Regions from separate parts of the Delftia sp. GW456-R20 genome, predicted to be linked through region 2. Evidence: predicted binding sites of a transcription regulator. Region 2 holds the regulator's gene; each other region holds the start of a gene.
The links. Region 2 encodes LexA, which represses DNA repair genes until DNA is damaged. Its sites were predicted from a motif close to ACTGTATNNNNATACAGT; they were not measured.
Positions count from the first base shown of each region.

Region 1 (6,100 bases), 2.7 Mb from region 2:
TGCACCGTGGGCCTGATGCGCTCGGTGGCCGAGCCGCTGGGCGCCGTGGGCGGTGCCGCCATGCTCTACACGGTCAGCGCACTGTGCGTGGCCGCCGTGCGCGGCTTGCCCAGGCCCTCGCAGTGGCGGGCCATGCATCCGGCCTATTTCTGGGGCTGCGGCCTGCTGTTTGCGGTCTACGAGATCTGCCTGTCGCTGGCGATTGGCCTGGCGCAGGACCGCGCCCAGGCACTGGAGCTGGGGCTGATCAATTACCTGTGGCCCAGCCTGACCATCGTTTTGGCCGTGCTGCTGCGCCAGCAGCATGCGCGCTGGTGGCTGTGGCCCGGCGTGCTGCTGTGCCTGTGGGGGCTGACGCGCGTACTGGGCGGCGACTCGCTGCAACTGCGGGGCATGGCGGACCACATGCTGTCCAACCCGCTGGCGTATGGACTCGCTTTTGGCGCCGCCCTGCTGTGGCCCTGCTATTCGCTGGCTGCGCGGCGCTGGGGCGGTGGCCACAATGCCGTGGGCCTTTTCCTGATATGGACCGCGCTGGCGTTGTGGATCAAATGGCTGTGGCTGGGCGGTGAAGGCGGCATGCAATGGTCGGGCACCGTGGTGCTTCAATTGCTGGCCGTGGGCGGGCTCACCGCCCTGGGCTACAGCTGCTGGGAGCACGGCATACAGCACGGGCATCTGGCCGTGATGGCTGCCGCCTCGTACTTCACGCCCGTGTTCTCTGCCTTGCTGGCCAGTGCCTGGCTGCAGGTGCAGCCGGGCTGGGGCTTCTGGCAGGGCGTGGTGCTGGTGACCGTGGGGTCGCTGGTGTGCTGGGGTGCGACCCGGCGCGCAGACTAGCCTTCGTCCTCTGCTCCTGCATCCCAGTCTTCGCTGCGGCCCCGCAGCACCTTGCTCGCAATTTCTCCACCAAAACCGCGGGCGGCCAGAAAGCGCATCTGCTTGAGTCGTTCCTGCGGTGTGGCCGGTGGTGCGCCGAAGCGCTGGCGCCATACGGCAAGGGCGCGCTGCAGTTCGGTGGCGCGCAGTTGCTCTGCGGCGGCGCGCACCAGTCCGTCGTCCAGCCCCTTGTTGCGCAACTCCTGCACCACGCGTGCCGTGCCAAAGCGCGCGGCCTTGCGGTGCAGCACGGACTCGGCCACGCGCTGGGCACTGATGAAGCCGCGCTGCTCCAGCGCGTCGAGCATGGCGCCCAGGTCTTCGCCTTCCTCCACATGGGGGGCGAGCTTGCGTTCCAGCTCCAGCCGTGAATGTTCGCGCTGGCCCAGCAGCTTGAGCGCCCGACCCTTGAGCGACAACTTGGCGAATCCCATGCGGCAATGTCTCCTGAATCGTCCCGAATAAAAAAGGCCCCCACGCTCCCCTTGCTGCGCAAGGTCCGCTGCCCCCCAAGGGGGCCGCTTTTTTGCCTTGGGGCGTCCCGGCGATAAAAAAGGCGCAGACGTGAGCCTGCGCCAAGATGGCAAACACAGTGTGTGCAGGCGCGGCGGCGCCTGCAGTGAGGGGTCAGGCCGCTCAGGCTTCGATCACGCCGTCCTTGTCGGCCTTGGCCTTGCCCGCCTTGGCGGCCTTGGCTTCGGGAGCATCGCCACCGGCCGTGGGCAGCAGGGCGATGCCCAGGCTGTCGCGCACCTTGTTCTCGATCTCCACGGCCAGGCCGCTGTTCTCGCGCAGGAATTCGCGGGCGTTGTCGCGGCCCTGGCCGATCTTCTCGCCGTTGTAGGCATACCAGGCGCCCGACTTGTCGAGGATCTTGGCGTTGACGCCCATGTCCAGGATTTCACCTTCGCGCGAGATGCCCTCGCCGAAGAGGATGTCGAACTCGGCGGTCTTGAACGGAGGCGAGACCTTGTTCTTGACGACCTTGACCTTGGTCTCGTTGCCGATGGCCTCGTCGCCCTTCTTGATGGTGCCGGTGCGGCGGATGTCCAGGCGGACCGAGGCGTAGAACTTCAGCGCATTGCCGCCCGTGGTGGTTTCGGGGCTGCCGAACATCACGCCGATCTTCATGCGGATCTGGTTGATGAAGATGACCATGCAGTTGGTCTTCTTGATGGTGGCTGTCAGCTTGCGCAGCGCCTGGCTCATCAGGCGGGCCTGCAGGCCGGGCAGCTGGTCACCCATCTCGCCTTCGATTTCGGCCCGGGGTGTGAGGGCGGCCACCGAGTCCACGACGATCATGTCCACGGCGCCCGAACGCACCAGGCTGTCCACGATTTCCAGGGCCTGCTCGCCGGTATCGGGCTGGCTGATCAGCACTTCGTTGAGGTTCACGCCCAGCTTCTGGGCGTAGCTGGTGTCCAGTGCGTGCTCGGCGTCGATGAAGGCGCAGGTGCCGCCCTGCTTTTGCATTTCGGCGATGACCTGCAGCGTCAGCGTGGTCTTGCCCGAGGATTCAGGGCCGTAGATCTCGATCACGCGGCCACGGGGCAGGCCGCCAACGCCCAGGGCGATGTCCAGGCCCAGCGAGCCGGTGGAGACGACCTGGATGTCCTGGATGGCTTCGCCTTCACCCAGGCGCATGATCGTGCCCTTGCCGAACTGCTTTTCGATCTGGGCGAGTGCGGCCTGCAGGGCCTTGGCTTTTTCACTGTTGGCGGTGGTGACGGCGGTGTTCATGCGGACTCCTGGGTTGGCTGGGGTTTCAGCTCTGTATTTGCATTCAGGCTGGATGCTTGAACAGTAGTTTATGGGCTTGTTGGTTTGTTTTGTTGGTGTTTTTAGTCAGTTTTCCTGACTTGTTGGATTTGCCTCCACAATGCATCCATGAGTGAGTTTTCCCCCGTCACGCCGCCCGCCGACGCCTGGCGCCAGACCCACTTGGGCCGCCTGCTCGGCCATGCCATGCGGCGGTTCGACGCGCGTGTGCTGCAGCTCATGGCGCGCGATGTGGAGGTGCCGCTGGCGCTGTCCAATCTTGCGGCGCGCGACAAGGTGGGTGCGGCCCACATCCACATCACGCGGCATCTGTCGCTGGCTGGCGACAGGCTCACCGACCTGGCCGAGCGCGCTGGCATGACCAAGCAGTCCATGGGCGACCTGGTGGCCCAGTGCGAGGCCTGGGGCCTGGTCACGCGCGAAAGCGACGAGCGCGATGCGCGCGCACGCCGCATCCGCTTCACGCCTGCGGGCCTGGCATGGCTGCAGGCCTTCCATGACGCCGTGTCCCAGGCCGAGGCCGAGTTCCGCGAGGAAGTCGGCGACGACATCGCCACCGTGGTGGCGCTGGGGCTGGAGGCCTATGCGGGCGGCGGCTCACTCGGGTAAGGTCCCTGCCCGTGGGGCGGGGCGCATCCTAGAATCCTAGGAATCAAAGGCGCGCATTTCCAACATTCAGAGCGCGTCTGTATTTCAGGAGACAACCCCATGCGCATTCTGATTGCCGAAGACGACCAGGTCCTAGCCGATGGTCTGCTGCGCAGCCTGCGCGGCTCGGGCGCCGTGGTCAGCCATGTGGCCAACGGCAGCGAGGCCGATACCGCGCTGATGACCAGCAGCGAGTTCGACCTGCTCATCCTGGACCTGGGCCTGCCCAAGATGCACGGGCTGGAAGTGCTCAAGAAGCTGCGCGGCCGGGGCGATGCGCTGCCGGTGCTCATCCTCACGGCGGCCGACAGCGTGGAAGAGCGCGTGCAGGGGCTGGACTACGGCGCCGACGACTACATGGCCAAGCCGTTTGCGCTGTCCGAGCTGGAGGCGCGTGTGCGCGCTCTCACGCGGCGCGGCATGGGTGGCGCCAGCAGCACCATCAAGCATGGCCCCCTTGTCTACGACCAGGCCGGCCGCGTGGCCACCATCGACGGCAAGATGGTCGAGCTGTCGGCGCGCGAGCTGGGCCTGCTGGAAGTGCTGCTGCAGCGGGCCGGGCGGCTGGTCAGCAAGGACCAGTTGGTCGAGCGTCTGTGCGAATGGGGCGACGAGGTCAGCAACAACGCCATCGAGGTCTATATCCACCGCCTGCGCAAGAAGATAGAGCGCGGCCCCATCCGCATCGCCACCGTGCGCGGCCTGGGCTACTGCCTTGAGAAGATCGCTTCCTGAGGCAGCTGCCCCGGCTGTCAGGCCCGGGTTGGCTTGCCTGCGCATAGTGGCGGATGCCACGGGGCCGTGAACCCGTCGTGAGGGCTGCCCGCCGATGAAAATCTTCCAGCGTGAACAGCGCTCACTGTTCGGCGAGATCCTTGACTGGATGCTCACGCCGCTGCTGCTGCTGTGGCCCGTGAGCCTGGCGCTGACCTGGCTGGTGGCCCAGGGCCTGGCCAACAAGCCGTTCGATCGCGCGCTGGAGTACAACGCCCAGGCGCTGGCGCAGCTGGTGATGGTGCAGCAGGGCAAGGTGCTGTTCAACCTGCCGCAATCGGCCAGCGAGATCCTGCGCGCCGACGAGTCGGACACCGTGTATTTCCAGGTGTTGGGCGTGAAGGGCGAGTACCTGGCCGGCGAGCGCGATCTGCCGCTGCCGCCCGAGTCCCACGATCCGCCATCCGGCGATCTATCGCCCGGCGCTGCACCGACCGGCGGGGCCGTGCAACTGCGCGATGCGGAGTTTCGCGGCATTGACCTGCGCGTGGCCCATGTCTGGGTACGCATGCCCCTGCCCGACGAGCCCCAGGCCCTGGTCCAGGTGGCCGAGACGCGCGAAAAGCGCAGCGTGCTGGCCACGGAAATCATCAAGGGCGTGATGCTGCCCCAGTTCGTCATCCTGCCGCTGGCCGCCTTGCTGGTGTGGCTGGCGCTGGCGCGCGGCATCAAGCCGCTGCACCGGCTGGAGGAGCGCATCCGCGCGCGCCGGCCCGAGGACCTCTCGCCCATCAACCACAAGGACGTGCCGCTGGAAGTCGTGCCGCTGGTGGACTCGGTCAACGACCTGCTGGGTCGGCTCGGTGATTCGCTGGCCACGCAAAAGCGCTTCCTGGCCGACGCGGCCCACCAGCTCAAGACACCGCTGGCCGGGCTGCGCATGCAGGCCGAACTGGCCCAGCGCGAGGGCGTGAGCACGGAGGAGTTGCGGCAGTCCCTGGCACAGATTGCACGCTCCAGCATCCGCGCCACGCACACGGTGAACCAGTTGCTGGCGCTGGCGCGCGCCGAGAGCGCCGGCGTGGGCCGCGGCCTGGCCATGCAGCCCTGCAACCTGGTGCGCATCGTCACCGACGTGGTGCGCGACTGCCTGCCGCGCGCCATGGACAAGCATGTGGACCTGGGATACGACGGCGCCGAGTCATCGGCCACGGGCGTCTGGCTGCAAGGCAACGCCACGCTGCTGACGGAGCTGGTGCGCAATCTCGTGGACAACGCCATCAACTACACCCCTTCCAGCAGCAGCCGGCCCGGCATGGTCACGGTGCGCGTGCTGGCCGATCCCTTCGGTCAGGTCCTGTTGCTGCAGGTGGAGGATTCGGGGCCCGGCGTGCCCGAGGCCGAGCGCGAGCTGGTGTTCCAGCCGTTCTACCGGGTCCTGGGCTCGGAGGCCGATGGCTCGGGCCTGGGCCTGCCCATCGTGCTGGAGATCGCGCGCCAGCATGGCGCCCAGGTGGTGCTGGAAGATGCGCATCCTGGCCAGCAGCCGCCGGGTGCGCGTTTCAGCGTGCGCTTCAAGGCGCTGCGCTCGCCGCCGTCGCCCAAGCCTGCGGTATAGGTGGCGGGGCATCCCCGGCTGCCGCAGATTCCCCGGGAGCCACAGGTGCCACCGCGATCCGTCCCGGCGTCTGCGCGGCATGGTCCACCAGCCAGTTGCGGAAGATGCCCAGGGTGCCGTGGTTGGCGCGGTCGGCCGGATAGCACAGCCAGTAGCCCAGGGCGCTCTGGTAGCCGTGCTGGGGCAGGGGCTCGTTCACCAGGCCGGCCGCGATCTCGTCCTGCACCAGGCAGCGCGGCACCAGGGCGATGCCCATGCCGGCCATGACGGCGCGGATGATGGTCTGGAACTGGTCGAACTGCGGGCCCGCCAGGGGGCTGATGCCGTTGACGCCATGGGCCTCGCTCCAGCGCGCCCAGGCATCGGGAATGGTCACATGGCGCAGCCGGGTGCAGCGCGCCACGTCCTGGGGGGTGGTGATGCGTGCCTCGGGGCCCGCGCCGCGCGGCGGTGCGATCAGCG
Region 1 covers NZ_LWCN01000004.1:3,219,004-3,225,103, reverse strand. Annotated here, with positions in the region: gene yddG (aromatic amino acid DMT transporter YddG) at 1-840, shown strand, start outside; gene recX (recombination regulator RecX) at 837-1,313, opposite strand; gene recA (recombinase RecA) at 1,516-2,619, opposite strand; gene A4F85_RS19735 (MarR family winged helix-turn-helix transcriptional regulator) at 2,767-3,267, shown strand; gene A4F85_RS19730 (response regulator) at 3,367-4,041, shown strand; gene A4F85_RS19725 (sensor histidine kinase) at 4,136-5,638, shown strand; gene A4F85_RS19720 (LysR substrate-binding domain-containing protein) at 5,595-6,100, opposite strand, start outside.
Region 1: recA (recombinase RecA) is a predicted target of LexA. The motif match lies at 2,650-2,667, and genes of this name have one in related genera.

Region 2 (6,100 bases):
GCGCAGCGTGTTCGAGAAAGTGGGCGCCTCGCACCGCCTGCATTTTCTGGATGTGCCTGACGAGGTCTGCAAGCAGCGCTTGCGTGTGCGCAATGCGGCAGGCGAGCATCCATTTCAGGCCAGCGATGAGCAATTCGATCTGATCACGAGCTACTTTGTCGCGCCCTCCGACGAGGAGGGCTTCGACGTGGTGCATCACCCGTATGCGCCGGTCTGAAGTGCCGGCCTGGACGAGAGACTTCGCCACTGCCTCATCCCATCATCTCAGCTTGATCGCGCTTGCACCTCCACCCAATAGCGGGTGCGGGTTCGCAGTTGCAGAGGAAAGCGGCTGACGAGCGCGGCCAGGGCGCGATCCGTGTCATCCACGGGAAAGGCGCCCGAGACAAGCATCCCGGCGACCTCGGCCGAGCAGCCCAGGTAGCCGGGCCGGTAGCGGGCAAGGGCGTCAATCAGCTGGCCCAACGGCATGTCCAGCGCGACCAGGCCGCCTTCATGCCAGCTGGCTGCAAAGGGGTCTGCGGACGTGGGCGGCTGGGTGGCGCTGGACGAGAAGGCTGCCTGCTGTCCGGCCTGCAATTGCGCGGAGGGCGCCTCGCTGTCCAGAGGCTGCAGGCGCACGGCCTTTTCCTGCACGGTGACATGGCACAGGCCATCGTCCGCAAGATGGACCGTGAAGCGCGTGCCCAGGGCCAGTACGTGGCCTTGTGGGGTCTGCACGCTGAAGGGGCGGCCCAGCGCGTCGGGCTCGGTGGCGACGAGGATGCGGCCCCGGTGCAGGCGCAGCAGGCGCTGGCGGTCGTCAAAAACGGTGTCCAAGGCGGTTGCCGTATCCAGGGCCACCAGGGAGCCGTCGGGCAGCGTCAGATCCCGGCGCTCGCCCGTGGCTGTGCGCTGCCCGGCCTGCCAGCTTTCCAGTGGTGCGCCTTTCCAGGCCATCCAGGCCGTGGCGCCGCTGCCCAGGCCTAAAGCCATACCGCGCACCACGGAGCGGCGGGTGGGCGAGGCGCGGCGCCCCAGCGCCTGGCGCGCCAGGGGGGCGGGCAGATGCGACAGCTGCGCGGTGACGGATTGCACGCGCAGCCAGGCGCGCTGGTGGGCGGGATCGGCCTCATGCCATTTTTGCCAGTCCTGTTGCAGGCCCGCTGTGGCGGAGGCGCCGCGCAGTTTCACGTGCCAGGCGGCGGCCTCATGCAAGGCGCGGCGGTCGTTGCCTTCCAGATGTCTCTCGCCCATGTGGCTATGCCAGGACCAGGCAGCAATGCTCCATCGCCCGGGTCAGGTAGTTGCTGACGGTGCGCAGCGATACACCCAGGCGCTGGGCGATCTCTGGGTAGCTCAGTTCCTCGAACTGGGCCAGCACGAAGGCTTCGCGAACCTTGGGGGGAAGACCCTGGAGCATGCGGTCCACATCCAGCAGGGTTTGCTGGACGATGGCCTGCTCTTCGGGCGAAGGCGCCAGCGATTGCGGCAACTGGGCCAGATAGTCCAGATAGGACTGCTCCAGCGTGCGGCGGCGAAACAGGTCGGCGACCAGGCCCCGGGCGATGGTGGCCAGGTAGCGCCTGGGTTCGCGGATGTCCTGCTGCGGCAGGGGCGAGCGCAGCAGGCGCACAAAGGTGTCCTGGGCCAGGTCGGCGGCATCGTCACGGTTGCCCAGGCGTTTGCGCAGCAGGCTTTCCAGCCAGGGATGGTGGTTCTGGTAGAGGCTGTGCACGGAGAAGGCTGGGGCGGAGGAGGCGGGCGCAGTGGCAATCGCTGCTGCAAAAGATAATAAGAATGCTTATCAATTATCTTTCAGGCCGGCGCCCCTTCCGCAAAGAGGGCGTCCACTTGTTGCATGTGCGCTACAGGGGAGGCGCAAGCTTGTGTCTGCTTTGCGCAGGCCGATTACCCGTGCGGCACGCGGTCCGCGCCACCCAGGTTTGTGTCGTGCAAGGTGTGTCGCACACCTTGCATCGGGCCTCAGTTGGACGCTGATCCGCCGTGTGCCTCCATGCGCTCCAGCGCAGCGCAGACATCGGCCATTCGCCCGGAGATGAACAGGCATTCCGGCTGCTCCTGCGGCGACCGCTGGATGATGCGCAGACCTGAAGGCTGCTCCGGCGCGGATTGCAGGGCAGGCTGCGCCGGCAGCAAGGGCAGGATCAGCTGAGCATCTCCATGGTCTGCAGCGCGTGCGGCCTTGCCGCGGCGCTGCTGGCTGCGCCGGCGTGCCTTGCTGAAAGAGATCACGTTGGCGGGCTCGGGTGCTGCAGCAGGTAATGGCTGGCACGCAGGGGCTTGTGCAAGAGGCATGGCCGACTCCATGGCGGTCGCAGTCAGGCGGATGCCATGTGCCAGGCGCAGGAAGGAAAAAGAAGACAGTGTTGGCAGAGCGAATCCCATGTGACGACTCCTGTTGGCGTGTTTCAAAGAGGCATGGACACAGGCAGGATTGCGGTTTGCGGGCAAAGCTCCGCCCAGGGCGAAGCTCCAAGGCTTCGCGCCTACCACCTGGGCGGTGCGTGAATGGGGTGAGGCGGCCGGAGAAGGGCCGCCAGTCCGGCTTACATGGACATGCTGTTGCGGATCAGCCCCACGGCCAGGCCTTCAATGGCAAAGGCCTCTTCGGGGGCGACGCGGATCACCGGGTAATCGGGGTTCTCCGGCAGAAGTTCCACGCCCTGCGTGGTGCGGCGCAGGCGCTTGACGGTGACTTCGTCACCCAGGCGCGCCACGACGATCTGGCCGTTGCGGGCTTCGTGTGCGGACTGCACGGCCAGCAGATCGCCGTCCATGATGCCCGCGTCGCGCATGGACATGCCACGCACGCGCAGCAGATAGTCGGGGCGCGTCTGGAACAGGCTGGGCTCGACGGAATAGGTTTGGTCGATGTGTTCCTGCGCGAGAATGGGCGAGCCCGCCGCAACGCGGCCCACCAGGGGCAGCATCAGCGGTGCCAGGGCCGACAGCGGCAGTCCGAAGCTGGTGCCGCGCGCAGCATTGATGTTGCGCACGGTGTCGGTACGCAGGCGAATGCCGCGCGAGGTGCCGCTGACCAGTTCGATCACGCCTTTGCGGGCCAGGGCCTGCAGGTGTTCTTCCGCAGCGTTGGCGGACTTGAAGCCCAGCGTGTTGGCGATTTCCGCGCGGGTGGGAGGTGCGCCCGTGCGGGAGATGGCGGCCTGGATCAGGTCCAGGATCTGTTGCTGGCGGGCGGTGAGCTTGGGATGGTCGAGCATGGCGTGCGTCCGGTCCTTGAGGGCAGATGGCAGGCTGGGAGGCCATCTGATGATTTATACAGTATCTGTATTTTTAACCAGTTTTCCAAGAGGTGCAAGTGGGGCAGTCAAAGTTGGTGATTCTGGGCACGGGCGGGACCATCGCCGGCCGGGCGGATTCGCAGTCGCAGGGCGTGGGGTACAAGGCCGGGCAGATCACGGTGCAGTCGCTGCTGGAGGCCGTGCCGGACCTGGAGCAGCAGGCGCTGGGACCCGTGCAGACGCAGCAGATCGCGCAGGTGGACAGCAAGGATATGGACTGGCCCGTGTGGCGCGCGTTGCTGCGCGCCTGCACGCAGGCACTGGAGGATGCGGACACACGCGCCGTGGTGATCACGCATGGAACGGACACGCTGGAAGAGACGGCCTGGCTGCTGCACAGCCTGCTGCCGGCCACCAAGCCCATTGTGCTGACCTGCGCCATGCGCCCGGCCACGGCCCTGTTGGCAGACGGACCGCAGAATCTGCGCGATGCCGCGACCGTGGCTGCCAGCGGCGGGCGCAGCGGCGTATGGGTGGTGACAGGTGGCGAGGTGCATACGGCAGCCCAGGTGCAGAAGGTCCATCCCTATCGGCTGCAGGCAATGCGCTCCGTGGAAGGCGGGCCGCAGGCGTTGGTGGAGGAAGGGCGTGTGCGCTGGCTGGTGCCCGATGCGCCGTCCTCCCCCTCCGCACCGTCCATACGGGCAATGGTGCCTGTGACCATGTCATCTGATCTGCTGGCGCTGGATGAGCTGCCCTGGGTCGAGGTGGTGTTCAGCGGCGCCTTGGCACGTGCCAGCGGCGTGGATGCGCTGGTGGCGGCAGGCGTGCGTGGCATCGTCGTGGCTGGCACGGGCAATGCGACGGTTCACGAAGGTATGGAAGCGGCCTTGCAGCGTGCCCGCGACAGGGGTGTCTGGATCTGGCGGGGCACGCGCTGCGCTGAAGGCCTGCCCGTGGCCTCGGGCCTTGGGACCAACCCGGCAGAGGCTGATCTGGCGCAGCTGCCTGTGGCAAAGGCCCGGATTGCGATGATGCTGGCGCTGGCAGCACAGCCGCGCGATTGAGCCGGGCGGCGACGCCGGCATTTCTTCAGTTGCTGGCGGTCAACAAAAAAGCACCCGGCGGGTGCTTTTTTCGTTGCGGCACATGGCCTGCATCACTCAGCCAGTGCAGCCAGTGCGCGTTGGGTGATGTCCTCGACCGAGCCCAGGCCGCTGATGGCGCGGTACTTGGGCGCCGCTGCGGCTTCCTTTTCGGCCCATGCGCGGTAGTAGTCCACCAGGGGGCGGGTCTGGCTGCTGTAGACGTCCAGGCGCTTCTTGACGGTTTCTTCCTTGTCGTCTTCGCGCTGCACCAGCGGCTCGCCGGTCACGTCGTCCTGGCCTTCGACCTTGGGTGGATTGAACTTGACGTGGTAGGTGCGGCCCGAGGCGGGGTGGGAGCGGCGGCCGCTCATGCGCTCGATGATGGCATCGAAGGGCACGTCGATCTCCAGCACGTAGTCCAGCTTCACGCCGGCGGCCTTCATGGCGTCTGCCTGGGGAATGGTGCGGGGAAATCCATCAAACAGGAAGCCGTTGGCGCAATCGGCCTGGGCGATGCGTTCCTTGACCAGATTGATGATCAGGTCGTCGCTGACCAGTTGGCCGGCGTCCATCACGGCCTTGGCCTGTTGGCCCAGGGGCGTTCCGGCCTTGACGGCGGCACGCAGCATGTCACCGGTGGAAATCTGGGGGATGCCGTACTTCTGGCAGATGAAAGCGGCTTGCGTGCCTTTGCCGGCGCCGGGTGCGCCCAACAAAATCAGTTTCATGGAAGTCCTTGAGGAGAGTAGAAATTCTTGTCTGCCGGATCGGCCCACCGGGGCGGACAGTCCATGCGTCATATTTTTGTCGCGGGCAAGGATAGCACGCACAGGGCTAACACTGGCTTACACGCAGAGGGCAAAACTGTCGCCTGTGCAATCTCCAAAAACTGCGTTTTGCTGTCCGACAAAACCGCATGTGCAGTTGTGATGTGAATGGCGATGCCGGGCATCGCCATTGGCGCATCTGTATTGGCGTATGCGGGATCGGATTCAGGCGGACAACTGGGCGCGCACCCGTTCCAGGTCTTCGGGGGTGTCAACGCCGGGGCCTGGTGCATGGGGCGTGAGGTGGACGGCGATGCGGTGGCCATGCCACAGCGCACGCAACTGTTCCAGCGCCTCCAGCACCTCGGTGGGGGCGGGAGAAAGCTGTGGGAAGCTGCGCAGGAAACCGGCACGGTAGCTGTAGATGCCGATGTGGCGCAGGGGCGCGAAGCCGGGGTGACCCGGCGCTGCCGCTGCAGATGCCGTCTCCCACCATGCCTGGCCTGCATGCTCACGCGCAAAGGGGATGGGTGCGCGGCTGAAATAGTGGGCCATGCCCTGGGCATCGCAGACGACCTTGACCACGTTCGGGTTGGTGAAGTCGGCCAGGCTGTCGATGGCATGTGCCGCCGTGCCCATGCTGGCCGAGGGCCGCTGCGGCAGCAGGGCGGCCACGGCATCGATGAGGTCGGGAGCGATCAACGGTTCGTCGCCCTGGACGTTGACGACGATGTCGTCGCCATCCAGGCCCAGCAGTTCGCAGGCCTCGGCCAGGCGGTCGCTGCCGCTGGCGTGGTCGTTGCGCGTGAGCACGGCCGCAACGCCGTGCGCGGCGCAGGCGGCGACGATGCTCTCGTCATCGGCCGCGACCACGCAGCGCGTGGCGCCGCTGAGGCCGGCACGCTGTGCCACGCGCACGACCATGGGAAGGCCTGCAATGTCTGCAAGGGGCTTGCCTGGCAGGCGGCTGGAGGCAAGGCGGGCAGGAATCAGAACCGTG
Region 2 covers NZ_LWCN01000004.1:555,421-561,520, reverse strand. Annotated here, with positions in the region: gene A4F85_RS08080 (AAA family ATPase) at 1-217, shown strand, start outside; gene A4F85_RS08075 (FecR domain-containing protein) at 265-1,236, opposite strand; gene A4F85_RS08070 (sigma-70 family RNA polymerase sigma factor) at 1,241-1,717, opposite strand; gene A4F85_RS08065 (hypothetical protein) at 1,966-2,388, opposite strand; gene lexA (transcriptional repressor LexA) at 2,550-3,224, opposite strand; gene A4F85_RS08055 (asparaginase) at 3,323-4,312, shown strand; gene adk (adenylate kinase) at 4,405-5,061, opposite strand; gene kdsB (3-deoxy-manno-octulosonate cytidylyltransferase) at 5,326-6,100, opposite strand, start outside.

Region 3 (6,100 bases), on a different contig from region 2:
GTAGCGCAGCTGCTCCTCGCTGGTGCCGGCCGTGCCCTGCACCAGCATGGTGGAGTCGCCGCTGACGGCGGCCGACAGGTGCTCGGACACCCAGGACTTGGCCGTGCCCGGCACGCCGTACAGCAGCAGGGCGCGGTCGGTGGCCAGGGTGGAGACGGCGATTTCCATCAGGCGCGGATTGCCGATGTACTTGGGGCTGACCTCGAAGCCGTTGCCGAGCTTGCCGCCCATCAGGTACTGGAGCACGGCCCAGGGCGAGAGCTTCCAGTTGGGCGGACGCGGACGGTCGTCCACCTTGCGCAGGGCTTCGAGTTCTTCGGCGAATTGCTGTTCGGCATGCTGGCGCAGGACTTGGCTCATGGTGTGCTTCCGGGAAGGGGTAAGGGTTGGATTCGGTTCGGTTCGGGGTATGCGGCAGGACGGGCGCGGCTCACGCCGGGCCGCGCAGGGCAACAAAGGCCTGGTGCAGGCCCAGTCGCAGATCGACGATGCGCTCCAGATGGCCGCGCATGCGCTCCTCGTCCCAGGGCCGCACGCGGCTGCGTTCGAGGCGCGCCTGCTGCTGGGGCGTGAGGGGAATGCTTGCCGGTGCGGCAACTGCAGCGGCTGTGGCGGCAGCGGCGGCCGTGACTGCTGCCGCAGCAGCAGCAGGTTCGGTTTGCGGCTCGGGCTCAGGCTCGGGCTGCGCATCCAGCACCGAGGGCTTGCGCCACAGTTCGGCAAAGCGCTCCAGCGCGGTCACGTCCAGCATGCGCGCACAGGACAGCAGGGCCTGGTCGGCGCGGTAGCTGTGCCAGTTGCCCGTGATCTGCTTGCCGCCCACGGCCACGTGCAGTGCCTCGGTCAGCCGCGCAGACAACGCGGGCGAGAGCAGTTCGGCGCCGCCCAGCGACTGGGACATGCCTTCGATGGCGTCGATGAGCTTGTGCCTGTCGCGCTCGAACTGGGCAATCCAGCGGGACTCGCGTTCCTCGCGGGACAGCCGGGCCATGAGGGCGGGCAGGAGGGCGTCGTGGCGCATGTCGCGGCCCATGGTCTGGGCGGCATCGATCCATTCCACGTCCAGCTGGTACTGCAGGGCCTGCACCCAGCCCTGGCGCAGCGAGGATTTCCAGTCGCTGCGCCGGCTCCACTCCATCACTTCCAGGGGCGTCAGGCCCAGGGCGCGGGTCCAGAAGGACACGGGCGTGAGCTGCACCATCTGCTCCAGCAGCCAGGCCTTCTTGCCGCCACGGTGGTAGGCGTCGGGCTTGAGCGTGATGCCGTCGCGCTCCCATTCCTTGAGGCCTTCTTCGGGAGGCTCCACGATCCACTGGCCCTTGTCGTCCTGCTGCAGCATGGACTGCATCCAGCCCATGACGCGCTGGCTGTGCGCGCTGTCCGGCAGGCACGAGAGCATTTGCGCGGCGTTCTCGCGGATCTCCTTGCTGCGGTCGGACAGCAGTTTTTCGAGCAGCGGCTCATCGTCCATGCCCAGCCCGACGGCCAGGGCCTGGACCAGGGGCAGGCGCTCCTTGGCGCCCAGCTCCTTCAGGCTGCCTTCCAGCCGCGTGCGGGCCTTGGCGGCATCGGTTGCGCGCTCGCTGCGCAGCAGGGCCACGCGCTGCTCCACCGAGCCCTCCTGCCAGACCAGTTCGGGGTCGGCGGTTTCCTCCACGCCGCTGGCATAGCCCCATTGCGGGTTGAGCGCGCCCAGCCAGCGCCCGCGCTCGCCCAGCACGGGGGCCAGCCACTGGCGCAGCTCCACGGACTGGCGGCCCTGCTCCAGCGCAGGCACCAGCAGGTCATGGGGCAGGCGCTGGCCGGCCTGGTCCAGGGTGCGCAGCATGGAGGCCTGCAGCTCGAACGGGCCGTCCTTGAGCACGTCGCCCATCAGGGTGTGCAGGCGCGCATCGGCAGGCGCGGTGCGCGACTCCGCAGGCGCTGCGGCCGGCACGGCCAGCGGTGCCGTCAGGCGCACCTGCGCGCCAGGCTGCCAGCCGGCCCGCTCGAACACGGCCGCCACGGCGCTGGCCCGCAGCAGTTGCTGGGCAGGCGAGTCACCGGCCACGTCAGCGCGGGGCTGCAGCGCGGCCTGCACGGCCTGCTGCGACCCGCTTGCGGACGGGTCCACGCCTGAAGCCAGCGCAGGCGGCACGGCCAGCCGGTCCGAGCCGACCATGGCCGATTGCTGCAGCGCAGCCCAAAGTTGTGCGTTGCTCATACCGGATCACCCTGGTTCTGCCAGATACATTGCTGGGCGGTTTCGCCCTCGCGGGCCTGCCAGGCACTCAGCAGCCGCCAGCGGCCCACGGCCGGGCCGGGCTCCCATTCGCCAAACAGCTGCATGGGCGCACCGCCGCTGAGCGCCAGCAGGCGCCAGGCCTCGGCATCGTCAATCGCCACGGGAACGGGCTGCACTGGCGCCGCCGTGCCAGGGGCGACCGGCGATGCATCCAGCGCCTGGGGCCAGGCCGCAAACCACTGGCCCTGGGCGGGCACCAGCCGCAGCCGGTCCTGGCACAGCGGCTGCGTGGCCTGCAGCGGGTTGGCAGCAATGCGCTGGCCCAGCAGTTGCAGGACGTCGCCCCCGGCCGATGTGGCCAGCGGACTGGCGCCATCGGCAGGCAGCGCAGGCCCGTTGCCATTGGCCGCAATGGCGCGCAGCGGCGCGTGGCCCGGATAGAAATTCAGCGCGCAGCCGTAGCGATGGCCAGGCACCCAGGCCGATTCAAAGCCGCGCCCGCCCTGCGCATAGTCCAGCACCAGGGCCATGCGCCCCGTGCGCTGGCCCTGCAGCCAGACGCGCCGCTCCATGAGCCGGCCTTCGCGCTCGATCATGCGCAGGCCGGCCACCAGCCATTCGTCCTCGACCAGCTGGCCCCTGGCCTGCACCTCGGCCTTGTCCATGGGCCAGCCCAACGCGGCCATCACGTCGGCCTTGACCTCGGGGCTGAGCGATTCGCGGCGGCGCACGGCGTCGATGATCAACTGCCAGTGACCCAGCTGCACCAGCATGTCGCGCGGCCAGTCTCGGTGGCTGTCCACCAGATCCCGGCAGTCCTTGATGCGCGCCGCCATGCCGGTGGCCTGCGCATCGACCATGCGCGCGGCCATGGTGTTCCAGCGCTGGCGCATCTGGGAGTCTCCAGCCTGGTTGGCCAGGCCCGCACGCACCATGTCCTGCATCCACAGCGACAGTTCCTGCAGGCCGGCTTCGACCTTGTCCCAGCGCTTGTCCTCGCGCCTGGCCTGCTGTTTGGCCGCGACCTCGGGATCGGGTGGCGGCTCGGCCGCTGCGGCGGCAGCCTTGGCCTCTTTCTTCTCGGCCTTTTCCTGGCGGCTGTCCAGCCAGGTCTGCACCCAGGCGGGCGGATCAACGCCTTCGGGGACTTGCCCGCCGGCACGCATCAGCATCAGCGCCAGCCCGTGCTTGCAGGGGAATTTGCGGCTGGGGCAAGAGCATTTGAAGGAAGGCCCCGACAGGTCCACCTGGGTCTGGTAGGGCTTGCTGCCGCTGCCCTGGCATTCACCCCAGACCGCCACATCATTGGCGCCCATGGCGGGCCATTTGGCGGGCGATTGCAGGCCCTTGGCGGCCTTGCTGGATGAGGCGTCCGGCGACAGCGCCAGCACTTCGCTCTCTGTTCCTAATACACGCGACACCGAAGCTCCCTCTCCAAGTGTTTGTCATCGCCGGGCGCATTGAATGAAACGGCACCGCCCGGCAAACCCGAAAGCCTATCAGCAATAGTTATCGGCAATTTGAAACAATTCACAACAACACCCAACCTCTCTCCCATGAATGGGAACCCCCCATGGCGTGCAGCCAGCTGCGCTATATCAGCGCGTGCATTGATGACACCAAGCCATGCCAACCTTCAGGCATTGCAAAAGACGCAGGAAACACGCATTCACCATTTCCTGCGATGCACATCGCCACCCATTGAAAGCAAGCACTCATTCCGCACTGAAAACGGTTTCATTCCATTGCACTGGCAACCATTGCAATCCGCTGCCCATTGCGATAGCGCGACAGTGCGTTCCACCCGCAGCCAGGCAAGGCCGGACCAGACCCTGGCTGGGGGATGGGCTCTCAGGAAACCGGACGTGCCAGGCAAATATACTGTATATTTATACAGCCATGGAGCTGCAACGCAAACTTTTCATCCTCGCCGACGCCGCCAAGTACGACGCCAGCTGCGCCTCCAGCGGGTCGCAGGGACGCGACTCGCTGGACGGCAAGGGCATGGGCTCGGTCACCGGCATGGGCATCTGCCACAGCTATGCGCCCGACGGGCGCTGCATCTCGCTGCTCAAGATCCTGCTGACCAATGTCTGCATCTTCGACTGCCGCTACTGCATCAACCGCAAGAGCTCCAACGTGCAGCGCGCCCGCTTCACGGTGGCCGAGGTGGTGCAGCTGACGCTGGACTTCTACCGGCGCAACTGCATCGAGGGGCTGTTCCTGTCCAGCGGCATCATCCGTTCCAGCGACTACACCATGGAGCAACTGGTGGAAGTGGCGCGCCGCCTGCGCGAGGAGCATGACTTTCGCGGCTACATCCACCTCAAGACCATCCCGGATGCCGCCCCCGAATTGCTGGCCCAGGCAGGCCGCCATGCCGACCGCCTGAGCATCAATGTGGAACTGCCCACGGCCAGCGGCCTGGCGCAGTTCGCGCCTGAAAAGGATGGGCAGCGCATACGCCAGGCCATGCAGGGCGTGGACCGGCATGTGCAGGCCTGGCGCGCGGCCACGCGCGAGCAGCGCCTGGCGCAGTCCCTGCCCGGCGCGCCCGCGCAGCGCGCCGCCGTGCCGCGCTTTGCGCCGGGCGGGCAGAGCACGCAGATGATCGTGGGCGCCGACCGCGCAACCGATGCCGACATCCTCGAATCCAGCCACACGCTGTATGCAGGCTACGGCCTGCGCCGCGTGTACTACTCGGCCTTCAGCCCCATTCCCGATGCCTCGCGCGATCTGCCGCCGCAGGCGCCGCCCCTCATGCGCGAGCACCGGCTCTACCAGGCCGACTGGCTGATGCGCTTCTACGGCTACGGGGCGGGCGAGATCGCGGCGGCCAGCCGCCACGGCATGCTGGACCTGGAGATCGACCCCAAGCTGGCCTGGGCACTGGCCAACCGACAGCAGTTCCCCGTGGACCTCAACCGTGCGCCGCGCAGCCTGCTGCTGCGCGTGCCGGGCCTGGGCACGCAGACGGTGGACCGCCTGCTGGCGGCGCGCCGCGTGCGCAGGCTGCGGCTGGACGATCTGCTGCGGCTGCGCGCCCCCGTGCAAAAGGCCCTGCCCTTCGTGCTGATCGACGGCCACCGGCCCCTGCTGGGCGAGACCGACTCGGCCGCGCTGCGCACCCGGCTGATCGCGCAGTCGCAGGCCAGCCAGGCCCAGGCGCGGCACAGCGGCATGCGCGTGCAAAGCGCGCTGCAGGCCAGCCTGTTCTAGCGCCTGGAGCACGCCATGCAAGCACAGGCTCTCACCATCGAACTCGACAGTCCCGACGACTGGCCCGGCTTTCGCGCAGCCTGCAGGGCGCTGCTGGCCCATGGCGCCGACCCCGCTGTGGTGCGCTGGCGGTGGCCCGACACGCGGGGTGCGCAGCAACTTGGCGCGGGGGTGGATCTGTTTTCCAGCGCGCCGGAGCAGGCCATGCCCGCCTCGGCACTCGCCGGGCTGGCCGGCCCCGGCGAGGCAGGGCTGTCCCTGTCGGACACCCAGATGTCCGCGCTGCGCCATGCCTGCATGCACCGCGCGGCGGGCCGCTTCGAGCTATGCCACCGATGGCTGGCGCGCATGCAGGCCCGGCCCGAACTGCGGCTGGATGCGCTGGATGCGGACTGGCGCGCCATCGAGGCCCTGGCCCGCCCCGTCTCGCGCGAGATCCACAAGATGCACGCCTTTGTGCGCTTTCGGACCACGCAGCGACCGGACCAGCCCGATCTGCACATTGCCTGGTTCGAGCCCGAGCACCACATCGTGCGCGCGGCAGCGCCCTTCTTCTGCAAGCGCTTTGCCAACATGCACTGGGCCATCCTCACACCGCAATGCAGCGCGCACTGGGACGGCCATGCGCTGCGCCTGGCGCCCGGCGCGCGCCGCAGC
Region 3 covers NZ_LWCN01000003.1:962,935-969,034, forward strand. Annotated here, with positions in the region: gene A4F85_RS05550 (AAA family ATPase) at 1-360, opposite strand, end outside; gene A4F85_RS05555 (DUF5691 domain-containing protein) at 431-2,203, opposite strand; gene A4F85_RS05560 (SWIM zinc finger family protein) at 2,200-3,645, opposite strand; gene A4F85_RS05565 (putative DNA modification/repair radical SAM protein) at 4,124-5,443, shown strand; gene A4F85_RS05570 (TIGR03915 family putative DNA repair protein) at 5,459-6,100, shown strand, end outside.
Region 3: A4F85_RS05565 (putative DNA modification/repair radical SAM protein) is a predicted target of LexA. The motif match lies at 4,105-4,122, and genes of this name have one in related genera.